One region of the Herbaspirillum sp. WKF16 genome, then DNA from elsewhere that is predicted to be linked to it. Evidence: predicted binding sites of a transcription regulator. Region 1 holds the regulator's gene; the other holds the start of a gene.

What was found. Region 1 encodes FliA, which starts transcription of late flagellar genes. Its sites were predicted from a motif close to CTAAAGTTTNNNNNNNNNNNGCCGNTA; they were not measured.
Region 2: the regulator FliA is predicted to act here: its motif matches at 1,417-1,443, upstream of Herbaro_RS18155 (DUF4088 family protein).

Annotation. Positions count from the first base shown of each region.
Region 1 covers NZ_CP118632.1:2,091,710-2,099,367, forward strand. Annotated here, with positions in the region: gene flhA (flagellar biosynthesis protein FlhA) at 1-237, shown strand, start outside; gene flhF (flagellar biosynthesis GTPase FlhF) at 234-1,724, shown strand; gene Herbaro_RS09595 (MinD/ParA family ATP-binding protein) at 1,759-2,559, shown strand; gene Herbaro_RS09600 (RNA polymerase sigma factor FliA) at 2,565-3,302, shown strand; gene Herbaro_RS09605 (flagellar protein FlgN) at 3,391-3,852, opposite strand; gene flgM (flagellar biosynthesis anti-sigma factor FlgM) at 3,884-4,207, opposite strand; gene flgA (flagellar basal body P-ring formation chaperone FlgA) at 4,373-5,107, opposite strand; gene flgB (flagellar basal body rod protein FlgB) at 5,318-5,746, shown strand; gene flgC (flagellar basal body rod protein FlgC) at 5,753-6,157, shown strand; gene Herbaro_RS09630 (flagellar hook assembly protein FlgD) at 6,169-6,891, shown strand; gene flgE (flagellar hook protein FlgE) at 6,932-7,658, shown strand, end outside.
Region 2 covers NZ_CP118632.1:4,020,481-4,028,138, forward strand. Annotated here, with positions in the region: gene Herbaro_RS18140 (hypothetical protein) at 1-177, opposite strand, end outside; gene Herbaro_RS18145 (DUF1304 domain-containing protein) at 475-828, shown strand; gene Herbaro_RS18150 (DUF695 domain-containing protein) at 825-1,337, shown strand; gene Herbaro_RS18155 (DUF4088 family protein) at 1,547-2,266, shown strand; gene Herbaro_RS18160 (DUF3047 domain-containing protein) at 2,361-3,161, opposite strand; gene Herbaro_RS18165 (LysR family transcriptional regulator) at 3,391-4,377, opposite strand; gene araD1 (AraD1 family protein) at 4,628-5,623, shown strand; gene Herbaro_RS18175 (amino acid ABC transporter permease) at 5,872-6,555, shown strand; gene Herbaro_RS18180 (amino acid ABC transporter permease) at 6,565-7,215, shown strand; gene Herbaro_RS18185 (amino acid ABC transporter ATP-binding protein) at 7,199-7,658, shown strand, end outside.

The DNA of each region.
Region 1 (7,658 bases):
GACAGCGGCGGCATCGAGCCCGGCCTGGCCGATTCGCTGGTGATGCAGGCCGAGCAGGCCGCGCAGCGCCAGGAGCAGATGGGGTTGCCGGCCGTATTGCTGGTATCCGGGCCGTTGCGTACATTGATGGCGCGTTTCCTGCGTCGCGCTCTGCCTAATTTGCGCGTGCTGTCGCACGCTGAAGTTCCTGAATCGAAAACGATTAAAGTTACCAGCCTAGTTGGAGGGCAAGCATGAACGTCAAGAAATTTATCGCCAATTCGTCTCGCGAGGCGTGGCGCCAGGTTCGCGAAGCGTTGGGTCCGGACGCGGTCATCCTCTCCAACCGCAATATTCCCGATGGCGTGGAAATCCTCGCCATGGCCAACGAGGACATGACCACCCTGGTCGGTCCCAACGGTACGCGACAGGTGCCCGGTGCCGCGCAGGCCGCCTCGCTGCAGCAGCAGTCCGGCCTGCCCCCGGCGCAGCAGCCCAAGCGGCCGGCCTTGCTTTCTTCCCCGATTGCCCAGCAGCCGGCTCGCGCCAAGCGTCCCGAAGATGCGCCGCTGCTCAATCAGCAGGCGCTGGGCCGCATCCCGGCACGCGACGCGGAGCAGGTTCCGGCCGCCGATGCGCGCGTGTGGCGCAGCCGCGGCAGCGACAGCGACGGCAATCGCCGGCGTGAGGCGGCCGACGCGCAGGAGCAAGACCAGGACCAGGATCAGCGCCCGCGTTCGGCCCTGCCTGAGTTCGACGGCAAGGACTACGATGAGATCCTGTCCGAAGTGATGACCGAAATCCGCTCCATGCGCGGCGTGCTGGAAACCCAGCTGGCGGAGATCTCCTGGGGCGGCGCGCAGAAGCGCGAACCGCTCAAGGGCCAGGTCATGAAGGAAATGCTGGCGGCCGGCTTCTCGGCCAGCCTGTCGCGCCTGATCACCGAGAACCTGCCGACCAACTCGAAGTCGCAAGACATCATGTTCTGGGTCAAGTCGGTGCTGGCGCGCAACCTGAGCACGCTGGGCAACGAAAACGAACTGCTGGAAAACGGCGGCGTGTTCGCGCTGGTCGGCCCGACCGGCGTGGGCAAGACTACCACCACGGCCAAGCTGGCGGCGCGCTGCGTGATGCGTCACGGCTCCGGCAAGCTGGCGCTGATCACCACCGACGGCTACCGTATCGGCGGCTACGAGCAACTGCGCATCTACGGCAAGATCCTGGGTGTGATGGTGCACTCGGTCAAGGATGAAACCGACCTGCGCATCGCGCTGGAAGAGCTGAAGGGCAAGCACACCGTGCTGATCGATACCGCAGGCGTCGGCCAGCGCGACCAGATGGTGGCCGAGCAGGATGCCATGCTGGCCGGCGCCGGCGTGGACATCAAGCGCCTGCTGTGCCTGAACTCCACGGCCACCGGCGGCACCCTCAACGAAGTGATCCACGCCTACTCGAAGTCGGGCCTGGCCGGCTGCATCATCACCAAGCTGGATGAAGCGGCCACCATCGGCAACGTGCTCGACGTGGTGATCCGCCACAAGCTCAACCTGCACTATGTGGCCAACGGACAGCGCGTGCCGGAAGACCTGCACGTGGCCAACAAGCTCTACCTTGCCGATCGCGCCTTCAAGCAAAAGCGCGAGACCGCGCCGTTCGAATTCCAGGAGGGCGAGTTACCGGGCGTAGTCGGCCCGACGGCCCTGTCCATGAATGACAAAGGCCTGCGCGAGGTGAGCTTTGGCTAGTTACGACTTTGACCAGGCGGCAGGCCTGCGCCGGATGCTGGAGCGTCCGGTGCCGCGCCTGTTCACCTTCTTTTCCGTTCTCGGCGAGGAAGACAAGAGCGCCACGCTGATCAACCTGGCGGCGTCGATCTCGCAGTCGGGTCACAACGTGCTGGTGGTCGATGGCGGAGTCGCCTCGTCCGGCCTGCTCACTCGCATCGGGCTGCGCCACGATGTCGCCACCCTGCAGGAAGTTGCGCAAAAAGAACGCTCCATGCACGAGGCCATGCGGCTGTTGCCTGAAGGCTTCTCGATGGCGCGCATCGCCCGCCGCACCGTACCTTCGGCCGCCAATCCCCAGGCCGGCCGGTTGGCCGAGATCTTTGACGCCCTGATTGAACAAGCTGAAATTACGCTGGTCAACGGAGTATTGGCGGACGACCAGTCGCTGCCGGTGTCGACCATGGAAATGGGCGAAATCATCATCCAGGTCTCGACGACAGCCTCATCCATCAAGGCGGCCTACGTGCTGCTGAAGAGCTTGAGCGACCGGCTCGGTCGTCGTCCCTTCAGCCTCATCGTCAACGACGCCACCGAGGCGGAGGCGCAAACGGTGTATGCGAACATGGCGCAGGCTGCCAGCCGTTATCTGGCGGCGCAATTGAATTTCCTCGGATCGATTCCTGCCGATGAGCATATTCGGCGGGCTTGCGGCCAAGGCAGGGCGGTGATGGACGTGTTCCCGTTCGCGGGCGCTACCATTGCCTTCCACCGCCTGGCCAAACGTTTTGTAGCGCCGGAAGCGGCGCGCAGCACTTACGGCATGGCAACCGATGGTGCGAGTCTCGGAGTGTGACGTGCATGTATAACGTCAAGGGAAAAACAGGCAAGAATGATTTGTTGCAGCTGCATGCGCCGCTGGTCAAGAAGCTGGCGCATCAGCTGAAGGCAAAATTGCCCCCTAGCGTCGAGGTGGATGACCTGATTCAGGCTGGCATGATGGGCTTGCTGGATGCCGTCAATCGTTACGAGGAAACCCACGGCGCCCAGTTTGAAACCTACGCCGTGCAGCGCATCCGCGGCGCCATGCTGGATGAGCTGCGCAGCAGCGACTGGCTGCCGCGCAGCATCCGCCAGAATGCGCGCAAGGTGGAAGAGGCCTTGCAATCGCTGCTGCAGCAGCTGGGGCGCCCGCCCCAGGAAAACGAAGTGGCCCAGCACATGAAGATGAGCCTGGTCGAGTACCAGGCCCTGCTCACCGAGTGCGGCGGCCACCAGCTGATCTATTACGAGGACTTCCACGACGACGATGGCGGACACGAGCATTTTCTCGATCGCTATCAGTCCAGCGCCGGCTCGGATGATCCGCTGCAGAACCTGATCAATGGCGGTTTTCGCGAGGCGGTGGTGGAGTCCATCCGCGCCTTGCCGGAGCGCGAGCAGATCCTGATGGGTTTGTACTATGAGCAGGAGATGAACCTGAAGGAAATCGGCGCCGTGATGGGGGTGTCGGAGTCGCGCGTGTGCCAGCTGCACAGCCAGGCGATTTCGCGCATGCGCTCCTATCTGCGCGAGCACTCCTGGACGGGGGTGGCGTGAAGCCGGCGCATTGAGCGGATGCTCCGCTTGTCCAAGCAAAAAGCCCGGCATTGCCGGGCTTTCTTGTTTGCGGTCCAGTGTTTGCCGGTCAGACTACGCCGAGCCGTCGGCCGCTGGACTTGATGCTGTTCTGGCCGTCGGGGCCGTAGAAGTTGCCGGTGCCGGTCTTGCCTTGCAGGATGGTCAGGGCGCCCTGGTTGACCGACAGCTTCTTGCCGATCAGGATGCCGTTGACGCGATTGACTTCCTTGGCGTCCTGGGCCAGTTCGAACAGGTCGGCCCAGATATCCTTGTCGGCATCCGAACCTTGCTCATTCATCCAGCGTTGCATGCCGGCTTCGTCCTCGGTATAGCCGATGCTGGCCAGGAGCTGGTGGCGATTGCCGGCCAGTGTGGTCATTTCGGCAACCAGCGAGGCTTTTTCGGAGATGATGTCGGTTACGCCTTCGGCCGAGGTTTCCGCCAACAAGGCCTGCTCCTGGCGGAGCTTTTCGACCAGGCGAACCAATGCCGCCTTTTCCTGGGGGAGACTGCTTGCGGGATTGCTCATGCCGATTCCGTGTAAAGCGTCTGGGACGAGGTCAGGCCTTGCGCGCGCTGATCAGCGTCTTGACGGTATCGAGCAGGCCGGTCGCGACTTTCTCGGGATCAACCTGGAAGGTGCCGTTGGCGATGGCGGCCTTGATCTCGGCAACTTTCTTCGCGTCGAAGCTGCCGTTGCTGCCGCTGGCCTTGGTTTCGAGCGTCTGGTAAGTCGACGAGAGGCGCACGCTGTCCGATGCGGCTGCCGTTGCGGCCGCGGAGTTGCCGGCCGTTGCACCGGCTTGGGCGCCATTGCGCGGCTGTGCCGGGGTCTGCTCGGTAGTGCGTCCGGCGGCGGATTTCAGGGCGTCATTAACGTTCACGGCAGTATTCCTTGTAGGGTGGGGGCGCAATGCACCCGCCTGTCGCTCTGATTATCGGCCATTTCTTCGCAAACTTTAATACCGGAGGCCCTAAATTTAGGCCTTGGACGCATTTTTCTTTACAAGCCCGGCGCAGAGAATTCCCATCGGAATCATTTCCGTATATCAATAGTTGATTTCCAGGATTCCGCCGGCCTTCGCGATGCCGCTGACGACTTGTCCTGCCGCCGTGCGGGCTTGCGCCATCTGGCCTTCGGTGGCATTGGTCAGCGCGCGCGCTTCGGTGGAAATCTGGAATCCCGGGCCGTTGGAAATGACCCGCACCGCCTGGCCTTGCTGCACCACGCGCTGGTTGCGGATCGAATCCATGCGCAGCGGAGTGCCGGCGCGCACCGACATGGCGGCCACCCGTCCGACGGCCTGCGCTTCTTCGGTGATGACGCCGTTGGGCAGGCTGGACATGTCGCCGCGCACGCGGGTCACATCGCTCAGGCTGATGGTCTGGCCCTGTACCAGCGGCACGGCGGCGACCAGATAATCGGAAATGACCTGGACGCTGGCGCGCACGTAGATGGTCCACGGCGAGGGCGCCACGCATTTGATGCCGATGGTGGTCTTGCCCCACAGGCGCGCGCCGTTGGGCATGAAGGCTTGCGGCTCCAGGCAGGCGGCCAGGTTCAGGCGCTGGTCGACCGGGTCGACCTCGATCGTCACGCTGCCCGGCAGGCCGGATGTCTGGCTTTTCAGGAACTGCTCGGCCGTTTGTTGCAGCACCGTCAAGTTTTGACGCTGGGGGCTGTTGGGGTCGTTTTGCGCGAATGCGGCGGCGCCGGCAGTGACGCCGAGCGCCAGCAAGGCGAGGGCGGCGACGCTGCGCAAGGCGCGGAGAGGGTGTTTCATTTTATGCAACTCGCCCCAAACGGGGCATTGGCGAATCTTGGCAGCAATGTTACTTCGCGCGCACGAGGTCAAAAGCAGAAACAGGGGAGGCTTTTCTCTGCTTATCGCCCATTAGAGATCCGGGGTGGAACGTATGATCAAGCCTACGTAATTCCATCATCGGCGCAGTCCGCTGGAACTTGAGCGGCGCCCGTATTCCTGGAGGACCTGATGGTCTCTAAGCTCGACGACTTCTTTCGCTTCAATGAACTGGCGCTGAACCTGCGCGCCCAGCGCCAGCAATTGATTGCCTCCAACATTGCCAATGCGGACACGCCCAACTACAAGGCGCGCGACATCAATTTCGCCGACACCTTGAAGAACGCGCTGGACAACAAGGCCGCCGCGATGCCGCCGCTGGAGCTGGCGCGCACCACCGCGTCCCACGTGGCGGGCACGGCCGTCGGTTCGGGCGAGGGCAGCATCGGCGGTTCGCCCCTGCTGTACCGCAAGCCGGACCAGGGCAGCGTGGACGGCAATACGGTCGACCTCGACGTCGAGCGCAATGAATTCGTCGACAACGGCATCCGCTACGAAGCCGGCGTCACTGCAGTCAATGGCCAGATCAAGGCCATGATCAACGCCATCCAACCGGGTTAATAAGCCATGTCCCTTTCCAATATCTTCAATGTTGCCGGTTCGGCCATGAGCGCGCAGTCGCAGCGCCTCAACGCCACCGCCAGCAATATCGCCAACGCCGACAGCGCCACCAGCCCGGACGGCACGCCCTACAAGGCCAAGCAGGTGGTGTTCCAGGCCATCCCGGTGGGCGGCGTCAAGGACAGCGGCGTCAAGGTCGCGGCAGTGGTCGAAGACCAGGCCCCGCCCAAGCTGATCTACGATCCGAAGCATCCGATGGCCGACGCCAACGGCTACGTGGCCATGCCCAATGTCAATCCGGTCGAGGAAATGGTCAACATGATCTCGGCTTCCCGCTCGTACCAGACCAACGTGGAAACGATGAACACCGCGAAGGCCATGCTGGTTAAAACCCTTACTATCGGTCAATAGGAATCAACGCCATGACAACCGTCTCCAGCGACCTGCTGAACACCATGAACGGCACGAGCGGCACCAGCTCGTCCAGCAGCACCAGCAGCCTCAACGACAACAGCCCGGACGCCATCCAGAACCGCTTCCTGACGCTGCTGATCGCGCAGATGAAGAACCAGGATCCCAGCAACCCGATGGACAACTCGCAGATGACCACCCAGATGGCGCAGCTGTCGACGGTGTCGGGCATCAGCCAGTTGAACAGCACGCTGTCGACCCTGATGGGCAACCTGAGCTCCTCGCAGGGACTGCAGTCGGCCAACATGATCGGCCACAGCGTGTTTGCCCCGGGCAACAACATCCAGCTGACCTCGGACACCACCAAGGCCGACGACGGCACCGAAACCACCACGCAAAAGGCGGTGTTCGGCGTGCAGCTCGATTCGACCGCGTCGTCGGTCATCGTCACCGTCAAGGATTCCACCGGCGCCGTGGTGCGCACGATGGACCTGGGCACGCAGCCTGCCGGCACCGCGCCGGTGATCTGGGACGGCACCAACGACGCCGGCGGCAAGGCTGCCGACGGCAAGTACACCTTCACCGTCACCGCGTCCAACAACGGCACCGCCGTCAATGCGACCGCGCTGGCATTCGGCACGGTGGCCAGCGTCACGACCGCCTCCGACGGCGTCAAACTGAACGTCTCCAACATCGGCACCATCAAGCCGACCGATGTTGTGCAAATTCTTTAATCGTTATTACCGACAACTTTCGGGGTAAAAGGGGTATCACATGAGTTTTCAACAAGGTCTGAGCGGACTGAACGGCGCAGCGAAGAGCCTGGATGTCATCGGTAATAACGTGGCCAACGCCAGCACGGTCGGCTTCAAGCAATCGCAGACGCAGTTCGCCGACATGTACGCGAACTCGATGAACCGTTCCGGCAACTCGCCGGTCGGCATCGGCGTGACCGTCGCCAACGTGGCCCAGGCGTTCACCCAGGGCAACATCACCTCGACCAACAACCCGCTGGATATCGCCATCAACGGCGACGGCTTCTTCCAGCTGGCAGGCAGCGCGACCGACCTGTCGCCCCTGTACGGCCGCAACGGCCAGTTCGAGCTGGACAAGGACGGCTACATCATCAACCCCAGCATGAACGGCGCCTTCCTGATGGGCTACGCTGCCGGCGTGACCGGCGGCGACCCGGTGCGCCTGCAGATCGATACCTCCGCCATGGCGGCGACGCCGACCACCAAGGTCACCACCAAGCTGAACCTGGACTCGCGCGTGGATCCGCCGACCGTCACCCCGTTCGATCCCGCGCAGCCGAATTCGTACACCAGCGCCACCGGCATGACCATGTATGACAGCCTGGGCAATCCGTACAGCGTGCAGACCTACTTCGTGAAGAACGCCACGCTGCCGGCCGACCCTGCCGCCACGCCGCCGCGCGCGACTCCCCAGACCACCTGGGACGTCTATGCGACGATCGACGGCAAGACCGTGGGCACCGGTA
Region 2 (7,658 bases), 1.9 Mb from region 1:
CGTCACCTGCATGGCGACGATGCGGCGCAGGATCGGCAAGGCCTCGCTGCTGCGTTCGGCGCGGGCGGCGCGCAGCAGCCGTTTGGCGTAGCGACGCAGGAAGTCGGTGTTGGCAAGCGTGCCGCCGAAACCGGGTTCGGCGATATGGAGGGCGTGGGGGAAGCGGGTAGACCACATTACGTTTTCCTTTCATGCGTCGTCTCCCGCAACGACTATCAAGGTTCAACGTCTGTGTTCCGGACATGGAATGTAGTGCAGACGGCAGGCGCATCGGCTTTCGCGGGACTGGGCGCCCTGCCGCGCCCGAACCGCATTCTAGCCGCAGCGGCGCGGGCTTGCCAAGCCCGGCTTGCGCGGCGTTGGCGGCGATGCGACAGCGGCGGCGATTGGCGCGCCGGGCGCTTTCGGGCATGATCGCGGATGCGCGCGGCAGTGCAGCGCCGCGCCTGCCGATAATGATAAAAGGAGAACACCTTGCAATTGCTCGCCACCGCCCTGCTCATCCTGATCGCCGTCGAACACGTGTGGATCCTGGTGCTGGAAATGTTCCTGTGGACCAAGCCGATCGGCCTGAAGACCTTCCGTCAGTCGAAGGAAGCCGCCGAAGCCTCGCGCGTGCTGGCCGCCAACCAGGGCCTGTACAACGGTTTCCTGGCCGCCGGCCTGTTCTGGGGCGTGGCCACCGGCGAACGCCCGGTGCAGTTCTTCTTCGTGCTGTGCGTGCTGGTGGCCGGCATCTACGGCGGCCTGACGGCCAAGCGCTCCATCCTCTACGTGCAAGGCCTGCCGGCGCTGCTGGCCCTGGCGGCGCTGCTGGCCGCCGCATGAAACGCATCGCGCTGGCCCTGCTGCTGTCGCTGGCCGCCATGGCGGCGCAGGCCCAGGAAGATCCCGACTGGTGGAACTACCAGAGCGAGCGCGACGGCCGGCCCTATGCGGTGCGGGTGGACATGAGCCTGCGCCGGGTCTTCCCGCTGTCGGGCCTGCCCTACGTGGTGGTCACCGGCACGGACTACGCCGCCGGCGCCGACGGCCTGCCCGGCGCCGACGAACAGCGCCGGCTGGATGCGCTGTCCGAGGCGCTGGCCGCCGCCATAAGCCGCAAGACGCGCAGCATCTACGCCGGCAGCGCCGCGCGCGACGGCCTGCAGCGCAGCTACATCTACGTCAGCGACCCCAACGGCATCGCCGAAATAGTGGCCGGCGTCTACGCCAGGCTGTGCAAAGGCTGCAAGAACGCCGCCGAGATCCGCGCCGATGCCGCCTGGTCGGCCTACCGCGACGCCTTGTTCCCGGATGAGGAAACCCGCCGGCGCTTCGGCCTGCGCGCCTACTGAGCCGGCCGCTGCCATATCCGGCGGCCGCACGGTGCGGTAAGCTCTGCCGTGATGCGCGCCGCGGCGATATTTCCCATGGTAAAGTTTGGCCCCAAAGATGCCGATAACACTGGTTCGCGGCGCACTTTGCGCGGTGCGCGAATAAATACCAAGCACGGTCCGGACAAGCGATGCCGGACCGACAACATCAGCCTAGCCCGGGGAAGGCCATGAAACAGATCAAACTCAACCTCAAGGATGAGGTATTCGAATCGCTGGACCGCGATTTCAAGAATTTCGTCCGCCTCTCGACCAAGGTCGACTCCGGCTTCGTCGCCCCGTCCTTCGATGCCTTCCTGCTGGCCAAGGTCTCCGAGAACCCGCACTTCCTGACCGAGGAGGCGGTGCATCACATGATGATCTCCGGCCAATACGCCTGGGCCAAGCGCGCCATGGACAAGGAGTTCCCGGACGTGGTGGCGATCCTGATCGAACAAGCCTCAAGCTACGGCTTCCACATCGCGGTTCGCCACGACTGGGGCACCGATGACCTGGTGGCCGCCTCCAAGGCCTGGGCCACCGCCATCATCAAGCAGGCCAAGGGCGACGAAACCCAGATCGACGTGCTGGCCGCGCAGATCAAGTCGGCCTCCACCAGCATCGCCGTGGTGCAGGAGAAGCTGAAGTCCCCGGCATCTCAGCTGGCCCACGCGCTGGTGCAGGAGCTGCGCGAGACCCACATCGCCATCGAGCATGCCGCCGGCGCCGTGGCGCGCGAGAAGCTGGGCGCGCTGCGCAGCCTGCTGCGCCTGGGACGCGCCTACGGCAACGTCTCGGAGAAGGCCGAGCAGGAAATGATCGCCCGCCTGCAGGCGCAGAAGCCCTGGCTGTTCACCGAAGGCCCCAAGGGCTTCTGGGGCCACGTGGCGGCATGGTGGCGCGGCGTGTAAGCGCCCGACCGCTGCGCGCCAAAGACAAAAGGCCTGCCGGGCGAACCGGCAGGCCTTTTTGTTTCCGGGCGTCCGCCGCGCGTGCGCCGTCTGCCTATTCTCCGCCGTCGGCTTCGCGCAGCAGGCGGATGTCGCCGTACCAGGCTTCCACCTTCTGGGCGGTGTTGTCGGTATCGGTCAGCACGCCCACGCCGATCAGGCGGCCCGGCTTCTCGCCGAAGACCTTCTCATAATCCTCCGCCACGTTGCGCTGGTACTTCACCCATTGACCGACCTGGGCCGGGCCGCTCTCGGCCACCATCATCTGGATGCGTCCGGTGCGGGTGTTGGCGATGATGGTGCCCACCGGCGCCTTGTTTTCCCAGATGTACATCAGCGTGGCATAGGGCAGCTCGTTGCCGGTCAAGAGCTTGGCGGTGTCGAACAGGATGGTGTCCATCAGCGACAACTTGTCGTGGTCGCCGTCGAAGGCCAGCACGATGCGCACCGGGGAATCCTCGGTCTCGCGCTGGGTGTTGTCGGCCGTCGGGATCAGCGCGGAGGTCTTCCAGCTCCAGGACAGCCAGGGCTTCTTGTTGACGTCGATGCTCACGTCGTGACGCAGGCCCGAGGAGGCCTGGTCGGCGTAGGCGCGCAGCACGGTGCGGCCGGCCTCTTCGATCAATTGGTATTCGGTGCTCTTCTTCTTGCGCGTCAGGGCCAGCGGTTCCCAGCCGGCCGGCAGGCCGCCGGCAGCGTTGGCGGAAAACAGCGCCAGCGCCTGGTCCAACCGGGCCTGCTTGGCCATCGCTTCGGGCGACGGCGACGCCTTGTGCCCGGCGCATCCGGCCAGCAGCAATGCGCCGGCCACGCAGGCCGCTCCCAGCACGACGCGCGCGGGGCCGTTGGAAACCATGGAGAACGCCTGGGAGCGGACTGCGGTAGAACGCGAAAAACGCGGAAGACGCAAAAAACGCAAAGTCATGAAGGCAAACAGGAAGTACGGCCACCCCGGCCGCGAACGAAGGCTAACAGGAAACAACAGCCACGCAAAATCAGGAAAATCCCGAAGCCGCCATCAGACCATGCCCGCGGCGCGGAGCTGGCGCGAAACAGGGATGGAAAACGCCCCCATCTCTGGCGCCTCAGTTTTGCTGGCGCAGGATCTGGATGAACATCTTGGCCAACGACGACAGCGTGGTGTTCTTGCGGGTGACGATGCCGTAGTGCTCGATGCGCGTCTTGAGGTTGATCGGCAGGATGCCCAGCATCTGCTTGGCCGCGAAGAAGTGGGCGATATCCAGCGGCATGACGGCGACCATGTTGGACTGCGCCAGCAGGGTGACGGTGACGAAGGGCGAGGCGGTCTCGATCACGTTGCCCGGCACCTTCACGCCCTCCAGCTTGAACTCGTGCTCGATCCAGATGCGCATGGGCATATTGCTGGAATATAAGATCCAGGACGCATCCTGCAGCTCCTGCAACCGCACCTTCTGCATGGTGGCCAGCGGATGGTCGACGCCGCCGACGATGCACATCGGTTCGCCGCGCAGCATTTCATAGTTGTAGAGATTGGGCTGGGAGCTGACCGAGGAGCGCCCGATCATCAGGTCGATGCGGCCCTGGTCCAGCAGCAGCAGCTGGCGCGCGCTGGTGTCTTCGGTGATCTCGATGGAGACGTCGGGCTGGATTTCGCGCAAGCGCGACAGCGCGCGCGTGACGAAGGGCGCCGCGCCCATGATGGTGCCGATGGCGATGCGCCCGCCGCGCCCGCTGATCATGTTCTGCAGCTCGTCGCGCAGGTTGGCCACATCGCTCTGGATCAGGCGCGCGTAGCGGATCACGCAACGCCCCAGCTCGGTGGCCTCGATGCCGCGCGGCGAACGGTCGAACAGGGTCACGCCCAGCGCGTCTTCCATTTCATGCAGGGCCTTGGTGGCCGCCGGCTGGGTCATGTGCATGACCTCGGCGGCCTTGTGCAGCGAGCCCTGCTCGTCCAGCGCGGTCAGCAACGCGACCTGGCGGAAACGCAGCCGGCTGACGATGGAGCCGACCGAAGGCAGCTCTCCGGCGGCGCCTGCGAGCTGGCGATCGAGTTGGTTATCACCCGATGAATTAAGCTCATTGGACATCGTTATGCATGCCTCTTATAGTCCGTCCATGCGAAAAACCACAATGCTAGCGCATCTATAGCCTGAAGGCGATGCGCGAAAAAAGCAGGAGACTTTTGCACGATCGGCAAGCCCGTTCGATCTGGCGGTGCAGCAATTCCTGCCGCTTGCGAAACCGGAGCTAGGCCGATGTTGCAACCGCCGATGAGGACGGGAACCGCACGCTGTCGGGATCCCGTCTCAGGCAACAAGAACGAGCATTGGAGACAAGGTGAGGCTGATTCAATTCACGGATCGCGAAGGCGCGCGCCGCGTGGGGATCGTCAACGGGACGAACATCCAGGCGCTGTCGCAGGTCGCCACCATGCGCGCGCTGGCGCTGGCGGCGATACGCAACGGCAATGGCCTGGAGCGCCAGGCGCAGTTGCTCAACACCGAACAATCCGAAGACTACGCCGCGATCCTGCGCGAGCAGCGCATCCTGGCGCCGCTGGACCATGAGGACGCGGCCCACTGCATGCTCTCCGGCGCCGGCGTCACCCACATGGGCAGCGCCTCCACCCGCGACAAGATGCACCGCCGCCTGGACAGCGAGGAGATGGACAAGACCGATACCCTGCGCATGCTCGAATGGGGCATCGAGGGCGGGCGCCCGGCCCCGGGCCAGGCCGGCGTGCAGCCGGAATGGTTCTACAAGGGCGACGGCGGCGTCGTAGTCGCGCCCGGCCAGCCCTTCCCCTGCCCCGGCTTCGCGCTGGACGGCGGCGAGGAGCCGGAGCTGGTCGGCCTGTATGTGATCGACGACGAAGGCTGCCCGCGCCGCCTCGGATTCGCCATCGGCAACGAGTTTTCCGACCACGTGATGGAGCGCCGCAATTACCTTTACCAGGCGCATTCCAAGCTGCGCTACTGCTCCTTCGGCCCCGAGCTGCTGGTGGGCGCGCCGCCGGCGCACCTGGTCGGCATGACCCGCATCCGCCGCAACGGCCGCGTGATCTGGGAACAGGAGTTCCTGGCCGGCCAGGACAACATGTGCCACTCGATCGAGAACCTGGAGTACCACCACTTCAAGTACCGCCAGTTCCGCCGTCCCGGCGACGTGCACGTGCACTACATGGGCGCGGCCAGCCTGTCGTTCGCCTACAGCGTGCGCACGCAACCGGGCGACAGCTTCGAGATCAGCATTCCCGATTTCGGCGAACCGCTGGTCAACGGCATCGCGGCCGGACCGGACGAGTTCCGCCCCGGCGGCGTCAAGGCCCTGTAACGGGACAGTTTCGCAGTACGGCAGCATCCGCAGCATCGCAGCACCAAGCCACCCCGACACAAGGCCCGCAAGAGGCCGCACGACGGTAGCCGGATCCTTCTTCCGCCACCGCCGGCACGCCGGGCCCGACCTCAGGCAAACAAGAAAGGAGACCACCTCATGCAGACCCCAGCTCCCACCCGGCAAGGGACGGCGCATACCTGCCGCCGCACCGCGTAATCCCCCCTTCCCGCATCACCGGAGTATCAATGAACTACACATTCGATTTCATGAGCGTGTTCGCCAACTGGGACCGGCTGCTGGTCGGCGCCTGGCTGACGGTACAGCTCTCCGCCCTGTCGATCGTGCTGGGCTTCGGGCTCGGCACGATCTGCGCGATCGCCTACAAGAGCAAGAACCGGGTGCTGCACGGCCTGGTGAAGGCCTACGTCGAGATCATCCGCAACACCCCGCTGCTGGTGCAGGTGTTCCTGGTGTTCTTCGGCCTGGCCAGCATCGGCTGGAAGCTCACCGCCGAGACCGCCGCCGTGATCGCACTGACGGTCAACGTCGGCGCCTACACCACCGAGATCATGCGCGCCGGCATCAACTCCATCCATCCCGGCCAGATCGAAGCGGCCGAGTGCCTGGGCATGTCCCGGCTGCACGTGTACTGGCACGTGGTGCTGCTGCCGGCGGTGGAGCGCGTCTATCCGTCGCTGACCAGCCAGTTCATCCTGCTGATGTTGTCGTCCTCGATCACCTCGCAAATCTCGGCCGAGGAGCTGACCGCGACCGCCAACCTGGTGCAGTCGGAAACCTTCCGCAGCTTCGAGGTGTACGCCGTCATCGCGGTGGCCTACCTGGCGCTGTCCTTCCTGTTCCGCGCGGCATTCTGGCTGATCAGCCAGATCGCTTTCGTGCGCAAGCGCAAGCTCGGCACCAACTTATAAGGAAACAACGTGAATTCATTTTCCATCCTCCACGTTGAATACCTGCTGCAGGCCGCGATCTGGACCGTGGTGCTGTCGCTGGTGGCCTTCGTGTTCGGCGGCGCGGCCGGCTTCGTGATCGCGCTGTGGCGCGTCTCGCCCAACGCTGCGCTGCGCCGCATCGCCAGCTGGTATATCCAGGTGGTGCAGGGCATCCCGCTGCTGGTGATCCTGTTCGTGGCTTACTTCGGCCTGGCCATCGCCGGCTTCAAGCTCACGCCGCTAGTGGCCGCAGGCATCTCGTTTGCGATCTACTGCGCGGCCTTCCTGGGCGAAATCTGGCGCGGCTGCATCCAGGCGGTGCCCAAGACGCAATGGGAAGCCTCCGAGTGCCTGGGCTTCAACCGCTTCGAGCAGCTCACCAAGGTGATCCTGCCGCAGGCCGTGAAGATCGCCACGCCGCCCACCGTGGGCTTCATGGTGCAGATCGTGAAGAACACCTCGCTGGCCTCGGTGATCGGCTTCGTCGACCTCTCGCGCGCCGGCCAGATCATCAACAACTCTACCTTCCAGCCGTTCACGGTGTTCGGCTGCGTGGCGCTGATCTACTTCTGCCTCTGCTTCCCGCTGTCGGCGCTCTCCAAGCATTTCGAAAGGAAATTGAATGTCAGCAATCGTTAAGATCAAGGACCTGCACAAGAGCTTCGGCACCAATAAAGTGTTGAACGGCGTTTCGCTGGATGTGCAGAAGGGCCAGATGGTGGCTATCATCGGTCGCAGCGGCTCGGGCAAGAGCACCCTGTTGCGCTGCCTGAACGGCCTGGAGAAGGTCGACGCCGGCGACATCAACGTCTGCGGCCATGACATCCACCATCCGGACAAGCTCAACCTGCGCGAGCTGCGCAAGCAGGTCGGCATCGTGTTCCAGAGCTACAACCTGTTCCCGCACCTGACGGTGGAGCGCAACATCACGCTGGCGCTGACGACGATCAAGAAGATGTCGTCCGACGAGGCCAAGCAGATTGCGCACAAGGTGCTCACGCTGGTGGGCCTGGACAACAAGAAGGAGGCCTATCCCGAGCAGCTCTCCGGCGGCCAGGCGCAGCGCGTGGCGATCGCCCGCT